3 regions of the Streptomyces sp. NPDC057474 genome follow, and region 2 is predicted to be linked to each of the others. Evidence: riboswitches for the same ligand, from Rfam matches in the RefSeq annotation. Region 2 holds a riboswitch; each other region holds the start of a gene.
What was found. Region 2 has a riboswitch for thiamine pyrophosphate ahead of thiO (glycine oxidase ThiO). Riboswitches for the same ligand answer to the same signal wherever they lie in the genome.
Positions count from the first base shown of each region.

Region 1: it holds a riboswitch for thiamine pyrophosphate, as region 2 does, so the genes downstream of both, thiC (phosphomethylpyrimidine synthase ThiC) here and thiO (glycine oxidase ThiO) in region 2, are expected to answer to the same signal.
Region 3: it holds a riboswitch for thiamine pyrophosphate, as region 2 does, so the genes downstream of both, ACFU53_RS19530 (thiamine ABC transporter substrate binding subunit) here and thiO (glycine oxidase ThiO) in region 2, are expected to answer to the same signal.

Region 1 covers NZ_JBHVDX010000023.1:49,506-55,814, forward strand. Annotated here, with positions in the region: gene ACFU53_RS09500 (hypothetical protein) at 1-25, shown strand, start outside; gene thiC (phosphomethylpyrimidine synthase ThiC) at 257-2,083, opposite strand; TPP riboswitch at 2,076-2,232, opposite strand; gene ACFU53_RS09510 (YibE/F family protein) at 2,304-3,794, shown strand; gene ACFU53_RS09515 (SsgA family sporulation/cell division regulator) at 3,825-4,262, opposite strand; gene ACFU53_RS09520 (IclR family transcriptional regulator) at 4,361-5,086, opposite strand; gene ACFU53_RS09525 (DUF5326 family protein) at 5,773-5,985, opposite strand; gene ACFU53_RS09530 (cupin domain-containing protein) at 6,150-6,309, opposite strand, start outside.
Region 2 covers NZ_JBHVDX010000207.1:9,317-15,625, reverse strand. Annotated here, with positions in the region: gene pknB (Stk1 family PASTA domain-containing Ser/Thr kinase) at 1-1,755, opposite strand, end outside; gene ACFU53_RS37875 (thiazole synthase) at 1,918-2,712, opposite strand; gene thiS (sulfur carrier protein ThiS) at 2,717-2,938, opposite strand; gene thiO (glycine oxidase ThiO) at 2,935-4,110, opposite strand; TPP riboswitch at 4,108-4,218, opposite strand; gene ACFU53_RS37860 (hypothetical protein) at 4,269-4,652, shown strand; gene ACFU53_RS37855 (NAD(P)/FAD-dependent oxidoreductase) at 4,685-5,914, shown strand; gene ACFU53_RS37850 (Rv2175c family DNA-binding protein) at 6,022-6,309, shown strand, end outside.
Region 3 covers NZ_JBHVDX010000062.1:36,951-43,259, forward strand. Annotated here, with positions in the region: partial or broken gene ACFU53_RS19515 (maleylpyruvate isomerase N-terminal domain-containing protein) at 1-520, opposite strand, end outside; gene ACFU53_RS19520 (ABC transporter ATP-binding protein) at 538-1,572, opposite strand; gene ACFU53_RS19525 (ABC transporter permease) at 1,572-3,269, opposite strand; gene ACFU53_RS19530 (thiamine ABC transporter substrate binding subunit) at 3,245-4,324, opposite strand; TPP riboswitch at 4,413-4,520, opposite strand; gene rlmN (23S rRNA (adenine(2503)-C(2))-methyltransferase RlmN) at 4,609-5,715, opposite strand; gene ACFU53_RS19540 (SRPBCC family protein) at 5,816-6,265, opposite strand.

The sequences.
Region 1 (6,309 bases), on a different contig from region 2:
CGGCCCTGAGCACCATCCCGAGTAGCGCCCGGGCTCCGGCCGCCGCCCCGGAAACCACCGGGCTTCGGCGGCCACCCGGCACGATCCGGCCCTCGGCCGGAACAGCCCCACGGCACCCCCCACCCGCGGCGGCGGGCTCTCCCGGCAACCGGCCGGAAGAGCACCGCTCGTCGCACGGGCAGCGGCAGCGGCAGCGGCAGCGGCAGCACGACCGGACCACGGCCGCCGTCCGCGCGACTCTCGGCGCCGACGCGTCTCAGTCCGCCATCGGCAGATAGACCCGGTTCCCCGCCTCCGCGAACTCCTTGGCCTTCTGAGCCATACCCGCCTCGATCTCACCCCGGGAACCGCCGTGTTCACGACGGATGTCCTGGGAGATCTTCATCGAACAGAACTTGGGTCCGCACATGGAGCAGAAGTGGGCCGTCTTGGCCGGCTCGGCCGGGAGGGTCTCGTCGTGGAACTCACGGGCCGTGTCGGGGTCGAGGGCCAGGTTGAACTGGTCCTCCCAGCGGAACTCGAAGCGGGCGTCCGACAACGCGTCGTCCCACTCCTGTGCGCCCGGATGTCCCTTGGCGATGTCCGCCGCATGGGCCGCGATCTTGTAGGTGATGACGCCGGTCTTCACGTCGTCACGATTGGGCAGCCCCAAGTGCTCCTTGGGCGTCACGTAGCAGAGCATCGCAGTGCCCCACCACGCGATCATCGCGGCCCCTATGCCTGAGGTGATGTGGTCGTACGCCGGTGCGACGTCCGTGGTCAGCGGGCCGAGCGTATAGAACGGAGCCTCATCGCAGATCTCTTGCTGCAGGTCGATGTTCTCCTTGATCTTGTGCATCGGGACATGTCCCGGGCCCTCGATCATGGTCTGCACATTGAAACGCTTCGAGATCCGGTTGAGTTCCCCGAGCGTGCGCAACTCCGCGAACTGCGCCTCGTCGTTGGCGTCCGCGATGGAGCCCGGCCGAAGGCCGTCGCCGAGCGAGTATGTGACGTCGTAGGCGGCGAGGATCTCGCACAGTTCCTCGAAGTTCTCGTAGAGGAACGACTCCTTGTGGTGCGCCAGGCACCAGGCCGCCATGATCGAGCCGCCGCGCGAGACGATGCCGGTCTTGCGGTTCGCGGTGAGCGGCACATACGCGAGGCGCACGCCCGCGTGGACCGTCATGTAGTCCACGCCCTGTTCGGCCTGCTCGATGACCGTGTCCCTGTAGATCTCCCAGGTCAGCTCCTCGGCCTTGCCGTCTACCTTCTCCAGCGCCTGATAGAGCGGCACCGTGCCGATGGGGACGGGGGAGTTGCGCAGCACCCATTCGCGAGTGGTGTGGATGTTCCGGCCGGTGGACAGGTCCATGACCGTGTCGGCGCCCCAGCGGGTCGCCCAGGTCATCTTTTCGACCTCCTCCTCGATGGAGGAGGAGACCGCGGAGTTGCCGATGTTGGCGTTGACCTTCACGAGGAACCGTTTACCGATGATCATCGGCTCGATCTCCGGGTGGTTCACGTTCGCGGGCAGTACGGCCCTGCCCGCGGCGATCTCCTCGCGGACGACCTCCGGCGAGACGTTCTCCCGTACGGCCACGTACTCCATCTCGGGGGTGATCTCCCCGCGTCGTGCGTACGCGAGCTGGGTCACCGGCCGGCCGTCACAGCTCCGGCGCGGCAGTCGCGGCCGCCCCGGGAAAACCGCGTCGAGGTTGCGCAGCCCGCCACGCGGCGAGGTGTGCTTGATCCCGTCGTCCTCGGGGCGGACGGGACGGCCCGCGTACTCCTCGGTGTCTCCCCGGGCTGTGATCCAGTTCCCGCGAAGGGGTAGCAGTCCCCGCCTGACGTCGGTCTCCGCTGACGGATCGGTGTACGGGCCGGAGGTGTCGTACAGGGTGACGGACTGCCCGTTGGTGAGGTGCACCTGGCGGACCGGCACCCGCAGATCGGGGCGCGAACCCTCGATGTACGCCTTGTGCCAGCCGATGGACTTCCCGGCCTCCAGAGGCTGTTCGCCCTGGTTCGTTTCGCCCTCGGACGAGGCAGATGTCCCGTCCGTCTGGCTGGAGGCAGGCGTGCGTGTGTCCTCGATGGTCATGAGACCTACTCCCTACGCCGGCATTACCCGGTAACAGGTTCAGCGGTCGACGCAGCGATTTCCGCCCGACGATGTTCCACGTGAAACATCGCGTCTGCGGAGGTCAGCGCCCTCTCAGCCCGGTGCTCCGAGCTCCCGCGTGTGCAAAGGTGCCTCCACGCTAGCGGCAGATGTGGCGCGGTGAACAGTGGGCATCGCTCGTTCTTGCGATGATCGGTCGGTGACCACGACGCAGCAGCCCCCGCCTCCGCCCCCCGAGCCGCCCCACGGCCATGGCCCCGGAAACGGCCATGGGCATGGATCCGACTGTGGCCACGGCTACGGTTCCGGCGGCAGCCACGGTTCCGGGGGTGGCCACGGCTCTGGAGGCGGCCATGGCCCCGGTGACGGACATGGCCAAGGCCCGTCCTCCGCCGGCGGCCACGGCCATTCCCACAGCCACGGGCCCGCCGCGCCTGTTTCGCAGCACCTTCGCAAGGTCATCGCGGCGGTGCTGATCCCCTTCGCGACCGCGGTCGTCGTGGGCCTCGTCGTTCTCTGGCCCGGCGGCGCCCCGGCGCACGAGCGCACCGGGGTGGGCTTCGATCGGCAGACGCAACAGGCCACCGTCACCAAGGTCGAAGAGGTCGACTGCTCGTCGGTGAACGCGTCGGGAGACACCCCGACCGGCGACACGTCCACCGCCGAGGGCTCGTCCGCCCAGCAACAAGCGAACGGCACCTGCAAGAAGGCCACGATCCGGGTCGACACCGGCGACGACAAGGGCCGAACGTTCACGGAGATCGTTCAGCCGGACCAGTCACGGCAGTTGGAGCAGGGCCAGGAGGTCGTAGTCGCGTACGAACCCGCCGCACCCAAGGACCTGCAGTACTCGGTCACCGATGTGAACCGGAAGGTCCCGATGGCGCTGCTCGCCGGGATCTTCGCGCTCGTCGTCGTGGTGGTGGGTCGGCTGCGCGGTGTCATGGCCCTGGTCGCACTGGCCATCAGTTTCCTGGTGCTGACCCTCTTCATCCTGCCGGCCATCCTGCAGGGCTCGAATCCGCTGGTGGTGGCGGTGGTCGGGGCGAGCGCCATCATGCTGATCGCGCTGTACATGTGCCACGGGCTCTCGGCCCGCACATCGGTCGCGGTGATCGGCACCCTGATCTCGCTGCTGCTGATCGGCCTGTTGGGCTCGCTGTTCATCGGCTGGGCCTATCTGACCGGCAACACGGACGACAACACCGGCCTGATCCATGGGCTGTACCCGACGATCGACATGAGCGGTCTGCTGCTCGCGGGCGTCATCATCGGTTCGCTCGGTGTGCTCGACGACGTTACGGTCACACAGACGTCGGCGGTCTGGGAGCTGCACGAGGCCAATCCGGCGATGGGCTGGCGGGGGCTGTACCGCGCGGGTATCCGGATCGGCCGGGACCACATCGCCTCGGTGGTCAACACCCTCGTCCTCGCCTACGCCGGCGCCGCACTGCCGTTGCTGCTGCTCTTCTCGATCGCACAGAGCAGTGTCGGCACGGTCGCCAACAGCGAGCTCGTCGCCGAGGAGATCGTGCGCACGCTCATCGGCTCGATCGGCCTGGTGGCCTCGGTGCCGGTGACCACCGCGCTGGCCGCCCTGGTCGTCTCGGCCGACCGCCCGGGTGCCCCGCAAGCGGCGGCCGTCCCCGCTCCGGCACGTGGGGGAAGAGGCCGCCGCCGGAAGCGCTGAAGCGTTACGGCACCCTGGCGCCGTAACGGTTCAGCCCGCGCTCTGCTCTTCCGCCAGGATGCGGTCCAGAGCCTCGTCGAGCAGCGTGTCGAAGTCGGCGAGGGAACGCTCCTGCCCGAGCGGCACCAGCTTGTCCGTACGGTCCAGGAAGGCCACCAGGGGCGCTGTCCCGACCCGGAACATCGCCTGGTCGGTCCCCACCTGAAGCCGGATCAGGACTTCGCCGAACGTCTCCGGATCGGCGGGCGCGATGTGGACGTCCCCGTCCCCGCATGGCCGCCCCACGCCGTCGATGAGCAGCTCCCGCCCGAACGCCCAGGTCACCGGAGCATCGCCGGGCAGGTGGAAGGTCAGCCGCACGGCATAGGGATCGCAGGTCTCGTAACGCAGCTCCACCGGGATGCGGAAGGAGAGCTCCTCCGAGACGAGGAAGCTCATCATGACCTCTGCCTGTACCGACTCGCGCATCGCCTACCCCGCCGTGTTCGTCGACTGGCCAGGAATCATCCGCCTGACACCCCTGGAAGTTTGCTGAAAGTACACGGGAGATCACAAGGAGTGATTTTTCAGATGCTGATAGAGATCGCGAGTGTCCCTAGTAGCTTTCCGATCTCGGTCTGCAATTGATGGGCGGCGGGCAGCAGCCTGTCCGCCTGATGCGAGGGCAGCGAGATGGCAAGGGTCCCGGCGGTCGTCCCCGCGGTGATGGGAATCGCGGCGGAGACCGTCCCGAGGGCGTACTCCTGCCGCTCGACGACCGGTTCCATCCGCCCGATCCGATCCAGGCGCCGTAGCAGCGTCTCGTCGTCACGGACCGTGTACGGGGTGAGCGACTGCACCGGATAGCGGTCCAGGTGGTCGCGGCGGGCCTCGTCGCTCAGTTGGGACAGCAGACACTGCCCGATGGCGTGTGCGTGACCCGTCTCACGGAAATCGGCCCACTCCTCGACGGCCGGGGTGTTCGGGCTGTCGGCGACGCACATGACCTCGATCTCGCCGTCCCGGTAGATCGCGAAGTAGACGGGTACGCCGAGGGCGTCCCGCCAGTGCGCCAGGGCCTCGCCCACCGTGCTGCGACGTTTCTGCTGTGCTCCGCTGCTACTCAGCCGCTCGGCCGCCTCGCCGAGGAAGAACAGGCCCTTCTCCCGGTGCAGATAGCCCTCGTGCACCAGGGTGCGGAGCAGGTGGTACGCCGTGGGCAGCGCGAGCCCGGCGTCCCGCGCCAACTGTTTGGCGGGCGCCCCGTGCTCCCGCGCTGCGACGGCCTCCAGCAGCCGCATCGCCCGCTGCACGGAGCCGATCAGGGTGCCGGAGTTCGCCTCCGACACGGTCGGCGATGCCGGGGACGGGATGCGCGCTCCCCTTCCAGGACCGTGTCCGTGAGACGGCACGGGGCGGACGGGCCCCGCCGCCTGCGCCCTGCCCCGGGGCGGCGGTGCCGGTGGCTGCGCCTGTGGCAGGGCCGGTGACTGCGTCCGCATCTGTGTCGCGGGAGGCTCGGGACATCGCACGTTCTCCTCGCCCGGCGAAGTACGTGGCTGCACGGGAGGAGCCGGAGCCTTCGAGGGCGTCGTACGCGGCGGGACATGAGTCTCCGCGGCCCGGAGACGCGGCTGCTCGACGGCAGCTGGCGGTGTCGATCGCGGGCCCGGCTGTGTGGGAGGAACGGCGCTCTGTGCCGGCCGGGAGCGCGGCCGCCCGGACGAGGAGAGCGGTTCTGCGGGTGCGGTGTCAGCCGTGGCCAAGGGTCACTCCCGAAGCGCGAGGAGGGCCGCCCGTGCGGGGACACGGGAGGGAGATGCGCCGCCCGCGGGGTCGAGCCCGCGACGAGTTCCCGGACTCTAGCCGCCCGTCACCGCCCGCAGACGGCCCCGCCGGGAAACTTCCCTCGGGCGAGGGAACCTCACGTTCCTGTTACCGCCGCGCCCTGACCGGGCATCACCCACTCACGCCTCAGCTGTTACGTGGTGCTGACGCCTCACCAGTCGCCGCGCGACGAGGAGCCCGCCGTGAACTTCCTCACGACGTAGATCAGTCCGCCGACCAGCGCCACGAAGACCAGCACCTTGAAGAGCAGGCCCACCACGACCTGGACGACGCTGACTATCAGCCCTCCGAACACCAGCAGGGCGATGACCGGCACCGCGATCCACTTCACCCACCACGGCATCCCCGCGAAGATCTCCCGCATCGCCCTTGCTCCTTGTGTCTCCACCCGTCGCCCCGCCACCGGGGCACTGATTCCGGGCCTTCTGCTGTCCTGCCACCGATGCTAGGGCCGCGAAGGGGCCGTCCGGGCGCTTCGCACCCCTTGTCCGACCCTGATCGTCCCCCTAGGGAATGCCGAAGCGGACCTCAGCCCTCCGGCGGAGAGAACACCACCACGACCCTCAAGTCCTCGGTGATGTGGTGGAAGTTGTGGGCGACCCCGGCGGGCACGTACACGACACTGCCGCGCGCGACCTGGGTGGTCTCGAAGCCGACCGTGAGCGCGGCTCGGCCGCTGACCACGAGG
Region 2 (6,309 bases):
GCCCACGACGTCCGGGACCTCGACCATCACGGGGCCCCTGGAGATCGTCAGGGTGACGGTGTCGCCCTCACCGACCTGCTTGTCCGTGCCCGGCGACTGCTCGGCCACGAGCCCCTTGTCGAACTCGGAGTTGACCCGCTTCGAGGCGATCCTCACCTTGAGGCCCGCCTCCTCCAGCTCGGCGGTGGCGTCCGCGACCGAGGCGCCCGACACCTCGGGGACCTCCACCGGGGCGCCCCGGCTGACCACGAGCCTGACGGCCGAGCCCGAGGAGATCTCGGTGCCGGAGCCCGGCTGGGTGCTGATCACCTGGCCCCGGATGACCTCGTCGCTGAACTCCCGCGTCACCAGGCCAGGTTCGAGCCCGTCGTCCTTCAGCCGGGTCCTCGCGAGGTCCAGCCGGTAGCCCTTCAGCTCCGGCACCTTCACGGTCTCCGGGCCCTTGGAGATCGTCACCGTCACGGTGTCGTTGTCCCGGATCCGCTCGCCGGGCGCCGGGTCGGTGCCGATCACCCTGCCGCGCTTGACGGTGTCGCTGAACGCCTGCTCGACGTCGACGTCCAGCCCGGCGCCCTCGAGCCGCTTCGTCGCGTCCGCCTCGCTCTGCTGCAGCACGGCCGGGACCTGCGTGAACTGGCCCGAGTTGATGTACCAGACGCCCCCGCCCACACCGAGGACGAGCAGCACGGCGACGACGACCGCCAGCAGCCCACGCCGGGGCGCGGGGGAGGTGCGAGCGCGCCGGGGCGGCGGCGGAGGCGACGCGAACCGGCTCGTACGGTTGAGCGGGTCCGGGTCCGCCGCAACCGACCGCGACACGGACAGCGAGCGCGGGATCACGCTCGTCCGGTCCTCCGCGTTGTCATGACCGCCGGCTATCGCCTGCGGCGGCACCGCGTCCAGTTGCTCGGCGCTGAGCCCCGCCCGCGCCTCCAGCGTCTGCGCGAGCAGCGCGACGGCGTCGTACGGCCGCAGCTCCGGATTGCGCGCGGTCGCCGAGGCGACCAGCCCGTCCAGCTCGTACGGCAGCCCCGGCACGGTGGCCGACGGCGGCGGCACGTCGTCGTGCAGCGCGTGGTACAGCACCTGCGCGGGGGAGTCCCCGGCGTGCGGCTTGCCGCCGGTGAGCATCTCGTAGAGCATCACGCCGCACGCGTACACGTCGACGCGGGTGTCGGTCGTGCCGTGCTCCAGCTGCTCGGGGGCGAGGTAGGAGACGGTGCCGAGGACCGTGCCGGTGGTGCTGGTGACGGTGTCCACGGCCCGAACGAGCCCGAAGTCGGCGACCTTGACCCGGCCGTCGTCCCCTATCAGCACGTTCTCCGGCTTCATGTCCCGGTGCACGAACCCGGCGCGGTGCGCGGCGCCGAGCGCGGCGAGCACCGGCTCCAGGATGTCCAGCGCCGCCCGGGGCTGCAGCGCCCCGCGGTCGCGCAGCACGTCACGGAGGGTGCAGCCGGCGACGTACTCCATCGCGAGATAGACGTACGAGCCGTCCGTGCCCTGGTCGTAGACCCCCACCACGTTCGGGTGGGACAGCCGTGCCACCGACTTGGCCTCGCGGATGAACCGCTCGACGAACGTCCGGTCCGCGGCCAGCGTCGGATGCATCACCTTGAGCGCGAGCACGCGGTCGAGGCGGGTGTCCACGGTCCTGTAGACCGTGGCCATGCCGCCGACCGCGATCCGCGCCTCGACTCGATACCGGCCGTCGAGCACATGGCCGACAAGCGGGTCCTGAAGGGTCGTGTCCACGCAGGTGAGTGTACGAGCCGCCGCCCACAGGCCCATAAGTCGCGCGGCACCGGAGACGGACTGCAGCAGAGCTGTGACCCGGATCGAAGGGCTGTGACAGGCGGGTGCGCGGCGGAACTCGTTCGACTGTTCGATTGGGGGCGGGGTGGCGTGAGATCCGACTCAGAACGCCGGGCGCTCCGGATCCAGCCGCGCCAGCCCCTCGCTCGGCGACGACGCCTCCGCGAAGTGGCGGCGGGGGATGCGGCCCGCCCGGTACGCGAGCCGTCCGGCCTCCACCGCGTGCCGCATGCCCTCGGCCATGAGGACCGGCTCCTGAGCCCGGGTCACGGCGGAGGCGAGCATGACCCCCGCGCACCCCAGCTCCATCGCGAGAGCGACGTCCGACGCCGTACCGGCACCCGCGTCGAGAATCACCGGCACGCGCGCGTGCTCGACGATCAGCTGGAAGTTGTGCGGGTTGCGGATGCCGAGCCCGGACCCGATGGGCGACCCGAGCGGCATGATCGCGGCACAGCCCACGTCCTCCAGCCTCCGCGCGAGCACGGGATCGTCGTTCGTGTACGGCAGCACGGTGAAACCGTCGTCGACGAGCGTCTCGGCGGCGTCGAGCAGCTCGATCGGGTCGGGCAGCAGTGTGCGCTCGTCGGCGATGACCTCCAGCTTGACCAGGGACGTACCGAGCGCCTCGCGCGCGAGACGGGCGGTCAGCACGGCCTCGCCCGCCGTGAAGCAGCCGGCCGTGTTGGGCAGCACCCGGATGCCCAGCCTGTCGAGCACGGACAGGACCGAGCCGTGCACGGTGGCGTTCACGCGGCGCATCGCGACCGTCGTCAGCTCCGTGCCGGAGGCCACCAGCGCGCGCTCCAGGACGTCGAGACTGGGCGCCCCGCCGGTGCCCATGATCAGGCGGGACGAGTAGGTCGTACCGCCGAGGACGAAGGGGTCGTCTGCCATGGGATCAGCCTCCTTGGACGGCGGTGAGAACCTCGACGCGGTCCCCCTCACAGAGGGCGGTGGTCGTCCACCGCGCGCGCGGGACGACGGTTTCGTTGAGCGCGGCGGCGACCCCGGAGGGGGACGCGGTGAGTGTCCGCACGAGCGTGTCGAGGGCCGTGCCGGGGGCGACCTGCCACCGCTCCCCGTTGACGAGGATGGTCAGTGTCCCGGTGGCGGCGCTCATACGGGCTGCTCCAGGAGTTCGCGGGCCGCGCCGGCGCGAAACCGCAGGGGGGTGAAGTCGCGTGCCTCTTCCGGCAGTTCACCGGTGGCGAGGACATGGGCCATGACGTCGCCGGTGACCGGGGTGAGGAGCACCCCGTTGCGGTGGTGGCCGGTCGCGAGGAGCAGGCCGTCGAGTCCGGTGGGACCGAGGAGCGGCGCGTTGTCGGGGGAGGCGGGGCGCAGGCCCGCGCGGGTCTCGGTGAGCGGGAGTTCGGTGATCCCGGGGACGAGTTCATGGGCGTCCCGCAGCAGTTCGTACACCCCGCCCGCGGTCACCGTGGTGTCCCAGCCCTGTTCCTCGCTGGTCGCGCCGACGACGAGTTCGCCGTTCTCGCGCGGCACCAGGTAGACGTGGCTGCCGCGCACCACGGCCCGCACGGTACGGCTCAGGAAGGGCGCGTACGGCTTCGGCACGGTCAGCCGCAGCACCTGCCCCTTCACCGGCCGCACCGGCGGCAGTACGTCGTCCGGGACCCCGGCGAGCCGACCGCTGAGGCTGCCGGCGGCGAGGACGATCTGCCCGGCGGACAGCCGGTCACCGTCGCCGACCCTGACCCCGACGGTCCGCTCCCGGACCACCGACAGCTCCTCGGCCCAGGTCCGGTGGAACACCACCCCGGCGCCCTCGCAGGCCGCGACGAGGGCCCTGGAGAGCCGCCTCGGGTCGATCTGGTGGTCCCCGTCGACCCGCAGTCCGCCGCGCACGCCCGGCGCGAGCATCGGCTCCAGGCGGCGGCAGTCGCGGCCGCTCAGCCACTGCGAGTCCAGGCCCGACCGGCGCTGCAGGGCGTGCAGTTCGCGCAAGTGGGCGCGGTCGTCGGCGTCGAGCGCGACGGCGAGCGTGCCGGAGCGGCGGTAGCCGAGGCCGAGGCCGGTCGCCTCCGTCAACTCGGCCGCGAAGTCCGGGTAGCGGCGCGCGGACTCCAGGTTGAGCCCCAGCAGCGTCTGCTCGCCGTAGTGCAGTTCGGTGACCGCGGCGAGCATCCCGGCCGCCACCTGCGCGGCTCCGCCGCCGGGCTCGGGATCGACCACGGCCGTGGCGAACCCGCGCCGCGCGGCCCGCCACGCCGTGACGAGCCCGATGATTCCGCCCCCCACGACGAGGACGTCTGACGTGTGCGTACGCGACATGGGCGTCCAGCCCCTCCCTTCGCCGGCATGACCCGGATCAGGTTCGTACGGTCGGAGGCCGCCAGCCTCCCTCTCAGCCCGGTGCGCCGGGCTCCCGCGAGTGCTTACGCTGGCCACCCTAGCCCGGCCCGCCCGCCCCAGTAAGGGAGCCCCCGTTGATGCCCCGCTCGCTCGACGGTCTCGTCCTCGCCCCCGTCGCGGACCAGGCCCCAGGTCAGGTGGGCACCCGCACCCGGTTCGCGTACCACGAGAAGGACGGCGAGATCTGGGCCGAGTACGCGGGCGGCGACGTCGTGCGCGGTCACCTCGTGGGCACGCGCGCGGGGGACCGGCTGGACTTCCGGTACGTGCAGCTGAAGACCGACGGGACCACCGCGTCCGGGCACTGCCGGTCCCTGGTGGTCGAGCTGGCCGACGGGCGGCTCCGCCTGGAGGAGACCTGGGAGTGGGAGTCGCAGCCGGGCAGCGGGACGAGCGTGGTGGAGCAGGTCGACGAGAGCGTGGACCGGCTCGGGGAGAGCGACCGTCGTCCCACCGGCTGACTGACTGAATGTCAGTTGTCTATGGTGATCGGGTGAGCGAGCAGACGCAACAAAGGGGCGGAACGCCGGCGCGGCGCGTGGTCGTCGTGGGCGCGGGCATGGCCGGGGTGCAGACCGCGGTCGCTCTGCGCGAACAGGGCTTCACCGGCGACGTGACGCTGATCGGCGCCGAGCCGCACCAGCCGTACGACCGGCCGCCGTTGTCCAAGGCCGTGCTGCTCGGCACGGCCGAGGGCTCCGCCTTCGACGTCGACTTCGAGGCGCTCGGCATCGAACTCCGGCTGGGCCGCGAGGTGTCGGGCCTGCGCCCCGCCGAGCACGAACTCGACACGGCCGCCGGGCCCGTCCCGTACGACCTCCTCGTCCTCGCGACCGGTGCGGAACCGATCCGGCTGCCGGGCGTCGAGGGCGTGCCCGGGGTGCATCTGCTGCGGACCCTGGACGACGCCGTGCGGCTGCGGCCCGTGCTGGCCCAGCAGCACGACATCGTCGTCGTGGGCGCGGGCTGGATCGGCGCCGAGTTCGCCACGGCCGCGCGCGAGGCGGGCTGTGCGGTGACGGTCGTCGAGGCGGCCGACCGCCCCCTCGCGGGCGCGCTCCCGGCGGAGGTGGCCGCGCCGATGACCGCCTGGTACGCCGACAACGGGACCACCCTGCGCACCCACGCGCGCGTGGCCCGCGTCGAGCCCGGGACGGCGGTCCTGGACGACGGAACCCGGGTGCCGGCCGGCGCGGTCGTCGTGGGGATCGGCGCGCGCCCGGCGACGGCCTGGCTGGCGGACTCGGGCATCGAGCTGGGCGCACACGGCGAGGTGCTGGCCGACGACCACCTGCGCACCTCCGCGCCGGACGTCTACGCCGTCGGCGACTGCGCCTCCTTCCCCTCGGGCAGGTACGGCCGACGCCTCCTCGTCCACCACTGGGACAACGCCCTCCAGGGACCCCGCACGGTCGCCGCGAACATCGTCGGCGAGACCCCCGAGGCCTACGACCCCGTCCCCTACTTCTGGTCCGAACAGTTCGGCCGCTTCGTCCAGTACGCCGGCGACCACGCCTCCGCCGACACCACCCTCTGGCGCGGTGACCCCACCGGCGCCGCCTGGTCGGTGTGCTGGCTCCGGGAGCGCCGACTGATCGCCCTGCTGGCGGTGGGCCGCCCCCGGGACCTGGCCCAGGGCCGCCGGCTGATCGAGGCGGGCACACCGTTGAACCCGGAACTGCTGGCGGACCCGGCCAGGCCCCTGAAGGCGGCGACGGCGTAGGGCAGCCCCTCTTTCCCGCTGCTCAGCGCTCTCCGTACCCCTCTGTCGGCCCCCGTCGAAGGCGGCTCGGCTACCCAGTGTCAGTCGTAGATGGCAGTCTTGGTGACGTGACCGAGATTGACGCAAAGATCGATGCTCTCGTCCCCGCGTGGCTGACGCTCCCCGACATCGCAGAGATGCTGGACGTCGAGGTGACGCGCGTACGGCAGCTGGTGAAGGAAGGCCAGCTCATCGCCGTACGCCGTGGTGAGAACCGCGCGCTGCACGTCCCCGCCGCCTTCATCGACGAGGACAAGGTGGTCAAGGGCCTGACCGGCACCTTGACCCTGCTGAGGGACGACGGCTTCACCGACGAAGAGATGCTGGAGTGGCTCTTCACTCCGGACCCGAGCCTG
Region 3 (6,309 bases), on a different contig from region 2:
CTGGACGAACTCGACGATCTCCAGCCACTCGTCGATCGCGTCGGCGGCGATCTCCGGCGCCACCCTCGACCAGTCGGCCGACGGTGAGCGCGGCGTCGGCGCCGTGGATGACCTGCTCATGGGCCAACCGGCAGGCACAGAACCCCGCGCTGTGCTCCCAACCCCACGACCACACCGGCGCCTCGGGCCCCGCCTCGCGCAGCGTGGCCACGATCATCTCGCCGGTCTCCGCGAGCCACGCGTCCAGCGCGGCCGGGTTCCCCTGCTTCTCCGGTCCCTCGTAGAGCGCGACGTCCGGCTCGGGCACCTCTTCCTTCGACCGGGTCCGTACGTTCAGTTCGACCCAGCGCAGGGCGCCGCCGGTGTGCCGCAGAAGCTGTTCCAGCGACCGGTCGGGACAGGTCGGCACGGTCGCCGACAGATCGGCGCCGGAGGTCACGATGTCCCTCAACCGCCGTACCTGGAGCTCGATCTCCGCGCAGTATCGGTCGTACCAAGCCTGAGATCCTTGCGTACGCATCGCCATGGGGCCGGACCTTATGCGGCCGGACCGGCCCCCAGCACGACGATTTCGGCCGCGTCGAAGCTCACGCCGACCTCGTCCCCGGGCTCCGGCGCGTCCCGCAGCGCGCACGCCGCCTCCAGTCGCGGCGCGCCCCCGGGCTGGAGGTGCACGGCGACATGGGTGCCCCGGAACGTACGCGCGGCCACGGTGCAGCGCAGCCCGTCGGCGACGTCGACCAGCCGCACCCCCGCGGGCCGCACGAGCAGCGCGCACGCCCCCTGCGGCGAGACCTCCGGCACCGGCACCTTGCCCCACGCCGTGTCCGCGACCGCCCCGGTCACCGTCGCCTCGACCACGTTGTCGAAGCCGAGGAAACGGGCCACGAACTCGTCCACCGGCCGCTGCCACACCTCAAGAGGCGTACCGGACTGGGCGATCCGCCCGTCCCGCATCACCACGACCCGGTCGGCCAGCGCGAAGGCCTCACCCTGGTCGTGCGTGACCGCCAGCACGGTCGTCCCCAACTCCCCGAACAATTCCCGGAGTTCGACGACCAGCCGCTCCCGCAGCGACCGGTCCAGCTGACCGAGGGGCTCGTCGAGCATCAACAGCCGGGGGCGCGGGGCGAGGGCCCGGGCCAGCGCGACCCGCTGCTGCTCACCGCCGGACAGCTCCCCGACCCGTCGGCGCGCGGCCCCGGGCAGCCCGACCAGCTCCAGCAACTCCCGTACACGTACGGCCCGTTCGCCCTTCGCAGCGCCGTGCATACGGGGTCCGAAGGCGACGTTGCCGGCCACGTCCCGCTGCGGGAACAGCTGATGATCCTGGAACATCAGGCCGACACCGCGCTTGTGCGCGGGTACGCCTCGCTGGTCCCGCCCGCCGAGCAACACCCGCCCGCCATCCAGTGGTTGGAGCCCGGCGACCACCCGCAGCAGCGTCGACTTGCCGCTGCCGCTCGGCCCCAGCACGCACACGACCTCGTGCTCGGCGACCTCCAGATCGACCGCGTCGAGCACGGGCCGCCCGTCGAACCGTACGGTCGCGTCCTCAAGCCTGAGCAACATCAGAACTCCCCCGTGCGATCGGTACGGAGGCGCTCCAGCACCAGCAGGGCCACCGCGCACACCATCATCAGAATCGTCGAAAGGGCCATTGCCTGGCCGTAGTTGAGGTCGCCTGGACGACCGAGCAGCCGTGCCACGGCGACCGGGAGCGTCGGGTTGTCGGCGCGCGCGATGAACACGGTCGCCCCGAACTCCCCGAGCGACACGGCGAAGGCGAATCCGGCCGCGATCAACAGCGCCCGCCGCACCATCGGCAGATCGACCTCACGCCACACCCGCCACGGTGACGCCCCGAGCACGGCCGCCGCCTCCCGCAGCCGTTCGTCCACCGCGCGCAGCACGGGCAGCATGGTCCGTACGACGAAGGGCACACCCACCAGAGCCTGGGCGAGCGGCACCAGGATCCAGGACGACCGCAGATCCAGGGGCGGATCGTCCAGCGCGATCAGGAACCCGAAGCCGACGGTCACCGCGGACACCCCGAGCGGCAGCATGAGCAGCGCGTCGAAGCCCCGGACGAGACGGCCGGCCCGCCGCGTGAGCGCGGCGGCGGCGAGCCCGCCGATCACCAGGGCGATGGCGGTCGCGGCGAGCGCGTACGTGAGCGAGTTGCCGACCGCCTCGATCGGCGCCACCAGGAAGATTCCACTGTCGCCGCTGGTCAGCGCCTTGTAGTAGCCGAAGCCCGGGGCGTCGAGCGACCGTTCCACGAGCACGCCCAGCGGCAGCAGGATCAGCACGACGACGGTGCCGAGGACCCCGCCCAGCAGCGCCCACTGGCCCGCCCCGCGCGGCCGCCGGGCCGTGAGCGACGCGTCCACCAGCCGCAGCGCGGTCTCCCGCCGTCGTACGGTCCACGCGTGCACGGCGAGGATCAGCCCGACCGCGACGAACTGCACGAGCGTCAGCACGGCGGCCGTCGCCAGGTCGAAGATCTCCGAGGTCTGCCGGTAGATCTCCACTTCGAGCGTCGAGAAGGTCGGCCCGCCGAGGATCTGCACCACGCCGAACGAGGTGAAGGTGAAGAGGAAGACCATCAGCGCGGCGGCGGCCACGGCGGGCGCGAGCGCCGGGAGCGTGACCCTCCGCCAGGCCGCCAGGGGCGATGCCCCGAGCATGCGCGCGGCCTCCTCCTGCCGCGGGTCGAGCTGCGACCACAGCCCACCGACGGTCCGTACGACGACCGCGTAGTTGAAGAACACATGCGCGAGCAGAATCGCCCAGACCGTCGTGTCCAGCCGTACGCCCCACAGCTCGTCGAACAGCCCCCCGCGCCCGACCAGCGCCAGGAACGCCGTACCGACGACCACGGTCGGCAGTACGAACGGCACGGTCACGACCGCCCGCAGAATGTCCTTGCCCCTGAAATCGAAGCGCGCGAACACATACGCGCCGGGGAGCGCGATCAGCAGCGTGAGCGCGGTCGAGACAAGCGCCTGCCAGGTGGTGAACCACAGCACGTGCCGGATCCCGGAGTCCCCCAGCACCTCCCCGATCCGCCCGAGGTCCCAGGTCCCGTCGACCTTCAGCCCCCGTACGACGATCGCGGCGACGGGGTAGGCGAAGAACACCCCGAAGAACGCGACGGGCAGCGCCATGAGCCCGAGCCGCGCCGCGCTCCCCGACCGACGGGGTCCACGCGGTGCGGCCACGGCCTCCTTGGTCGCCTCGGTTACTTCAGTACGAGCGAGGTCCACGACTTGACCCACTGGTCACGGTTCTCGGCGATCTTCTCCGGCGCCATGGTCTCGGGGTCCTTCGCCGCGGGCCCGTACTCGGTGAACTCGGCGGGCACGGACGCACCCTCGACCACCGGGTACACGAACATGTTGAGCGGCATGTCCTCCTGGAACTTCTTCGAGATCAGGAAGTCGATCAGCGCCTTGCCGCCCTCGGCGTTCTTCGCGTTGCTCAGCAGCCCCGCGAACTCGATCTGCCGGAAGCAGGTGCCGGTCGCGACCCCGGTGGGCGCAGTCTTCGGCTTCGGGTCCGCGTAGACGACCTCGGCCGGCGGCGAGGAGGCGTACGACACGACGAGCGGCCGGTCACCGCCGGCCTTCTTGCCGTCCGTCGACCCGGAGAACTCCTGGTAGTACGCCTGCTCCCAGCCGTCGACGACCTTCACGCCGTTGGCCTTGAGCTTCTCCCAGTAGCCCTCCCACCCGCCCCCATCGCCGTACTTCGCGGCCGTACCGAGGACGAATCCGAGGCCGGGCGAGGAGGTGGAGGCGTTCTCGGTGACGAGGAGGTCCTTGTACTGGGGCTTGACGAGATCGTCGAACGACTGCGGCGGCTCGATCTTGTTCTTGCTGAAGTACGCCTTGTCGTAGTTGACGCAGATGTCACCGGAGTCGATGGGCGTGACCCGGTGCTCGTCCTTGTCGAGCTGGTACTCGGCGCCGACCTTGTCGAGCCCCTTCGCCTCGTAGGGCTGGAAGAGACCGTTGTCGAGCGCGCGGGACAGCAACGTGTTGTCGACACCGAAGAAGACGTCACCCTGCGGGTTGTCCTTGGTCAGGATCGCCTGGTTGACGGCCTGCCCCGCGTCCCCGCTCTTGAGGACCTTGACCTTGTACCCGGACTCCTTCTCGAACGCCTTCAGTACGTCCTTGGAGTAGGCGAAGGAGCCGTGGCTGACGAGGGTGACGGTCTTGGAGCCGCCCGACCCGGTGTCGTCGGACGAGGAACCGCACGCGGACAGCGTGACGAGCCCGAGGCCGACGGCCGCGGCGACGAACGTTCTGATGTGCACGGAATTCCTCCTGGGGGTGACCAGGAAGAGACGCGGCCCTGCCCGGGACCGTCGGAGATTCCGAAGGCTCCCGGGCAGGGCGCAACAGCTTGAGTGAAGACCGAACTTCCTACCCAGAATGACCTGGGCGAGGTTCAGAGGGTCTGCGGCCCGCTTGCCGCACTCTCAGCGCTGTGGCGCTCCCCTGTCGGAATATGAAGATGTGTACGGAGGTCAGAGTACCCCGTGGCCGGATTCCGACTCCTGCCGGTGGCCACGAGCTACCCCGCGGTCCGCCCCTCGGTCTACCGCTCGGTGGCTGCCAGCTGGCCGCACGCCCCGTCGATCTCCTGCCCCCGGGTGTCCCGTACGGTCACCGGCACCCCATGGGCGGCGATGGCCTCGACGAACGCCTTCTCGTCCTCGGGCCGGGAAGCGGTCCACTTGGACCCCGGAGTCGGGTTCAGCGGAATCAGATTCACATGCACCGGCTTGCCCTTGAGCAGCCGGCCCAGCCGGTCACCGCGCCACGCCTGGTCGTTGATGTCCCGGATCAGCGCGTACTCGATGGACAGCCGACGCCCGGACCTGGCCGCGTACTCCCACCCGGCGTCCAGGACCTCGCGCACCTTCCACCGCGTGTTCACCGGTACGAGCGTGTCGCGCAGCTCGTCGTCGGGGGCATGCAGTGAGATCGCGAGCCGGCACTTGAACCCTTCGTCCGAGAACCGGTGGATGGCGGGCACCAGCCCGACCGTGGACACGGTGATCCCGCGCTGCGACAGCCCCAGCCCGTCCGGCTCCGGATCGGTGAGCCGGCGAATGGCCCCGACGACCCGGTTGTAGTTGGCGAGGGGCTCGCCCATTCCCATGAAGACGATGTTGGAGAGCCGCGCGGGCCCACCGGGGATCTCTCCGTCCCGGAGCGCCCGCATCCCGTCGACGATCTGATGGACGATCTCGGCGGTGGACAGGTTCCGGTCGAGCCCGGCCTGCCCGGTGGCGCAGAAGGGACAGTTCATCCCGCATCCGGCCTGCGAACTGATGCACATGGTGACCCGGTCGGGGTACCGCATCAGCACCGACTCGACGAGCGTCCCGTCGAACAGCCGCCACAGGGTCTTGCGCGTGGTCTCCTGGTCGGTCGACAGATGCCGCACGACCGTCATCAGGTCCGGAAGCAAGGCCTCCTGAAGCTTCGTGCGCGCACCCGCGGGGATGTCGGTCCACTGCTCCGGGTCGTGCGCGTACCGCGCGAAGTAGTGCTGCGAGAGCTGCTTGGCACGAAACGGCTTCTCCCCGATCGCGGCAACAGCCTCCTTACGCTCCACAGGCGAAAGATCAGCAAGATGCCGCGGCGGCTTCTTGGCTCCGCGGGGGGCGACGAATGTGAGTTCTCCGGGTGCAGGCATAACCCTCCCAGTGTCGCAGATCATTTGAGGTGTACCTGCGGCCACAGCTGTGCCGTGGCACCGGGCCATGCGGTGGCGGGCGCCGGCCGTCGCGCGGGAGCTACGCCGCGGTGTGCTCCAGCTGGTCCTTGAGGTGTTGCTCGTTGCGGGGTAGTTCCTTGCGGATCTGGGGGCGGACGACGAGGGGGACGAGGACCTTGCCTATGCCCTTGCCGTCGAAGCCGACCTCGACGGTGACGCGGGAGCGGCGGCCGTCGTCGAGGGGGATGATCTCGCCGTGGACGTGACCGCGGACGGGGCCGTCGACGCCCCTCATGCCCCAGACCCGCGGAGGCTCGTACTCGGTGAGCTCCATGGTCATCGGGATGTCCCGGCGGCCGATGTGCCGGGTGACGCGCACCCTGGAGCCGACACCGACGGGCCCGGCGTCGAGCTGCTCCGTCGCGACCGCGCTCTCCTGCCATTCGGGCAGGTGCGAGAAGTCGCTGATGTACGCCCAGGCGTCCTCCGGGCGGCAGTCGATGTCGATCGATTCGCGGAAGTCGGACATGATGCCCGCCTCCTTCCAGAGCGATCCCCCCTGCCTTCCAGAGC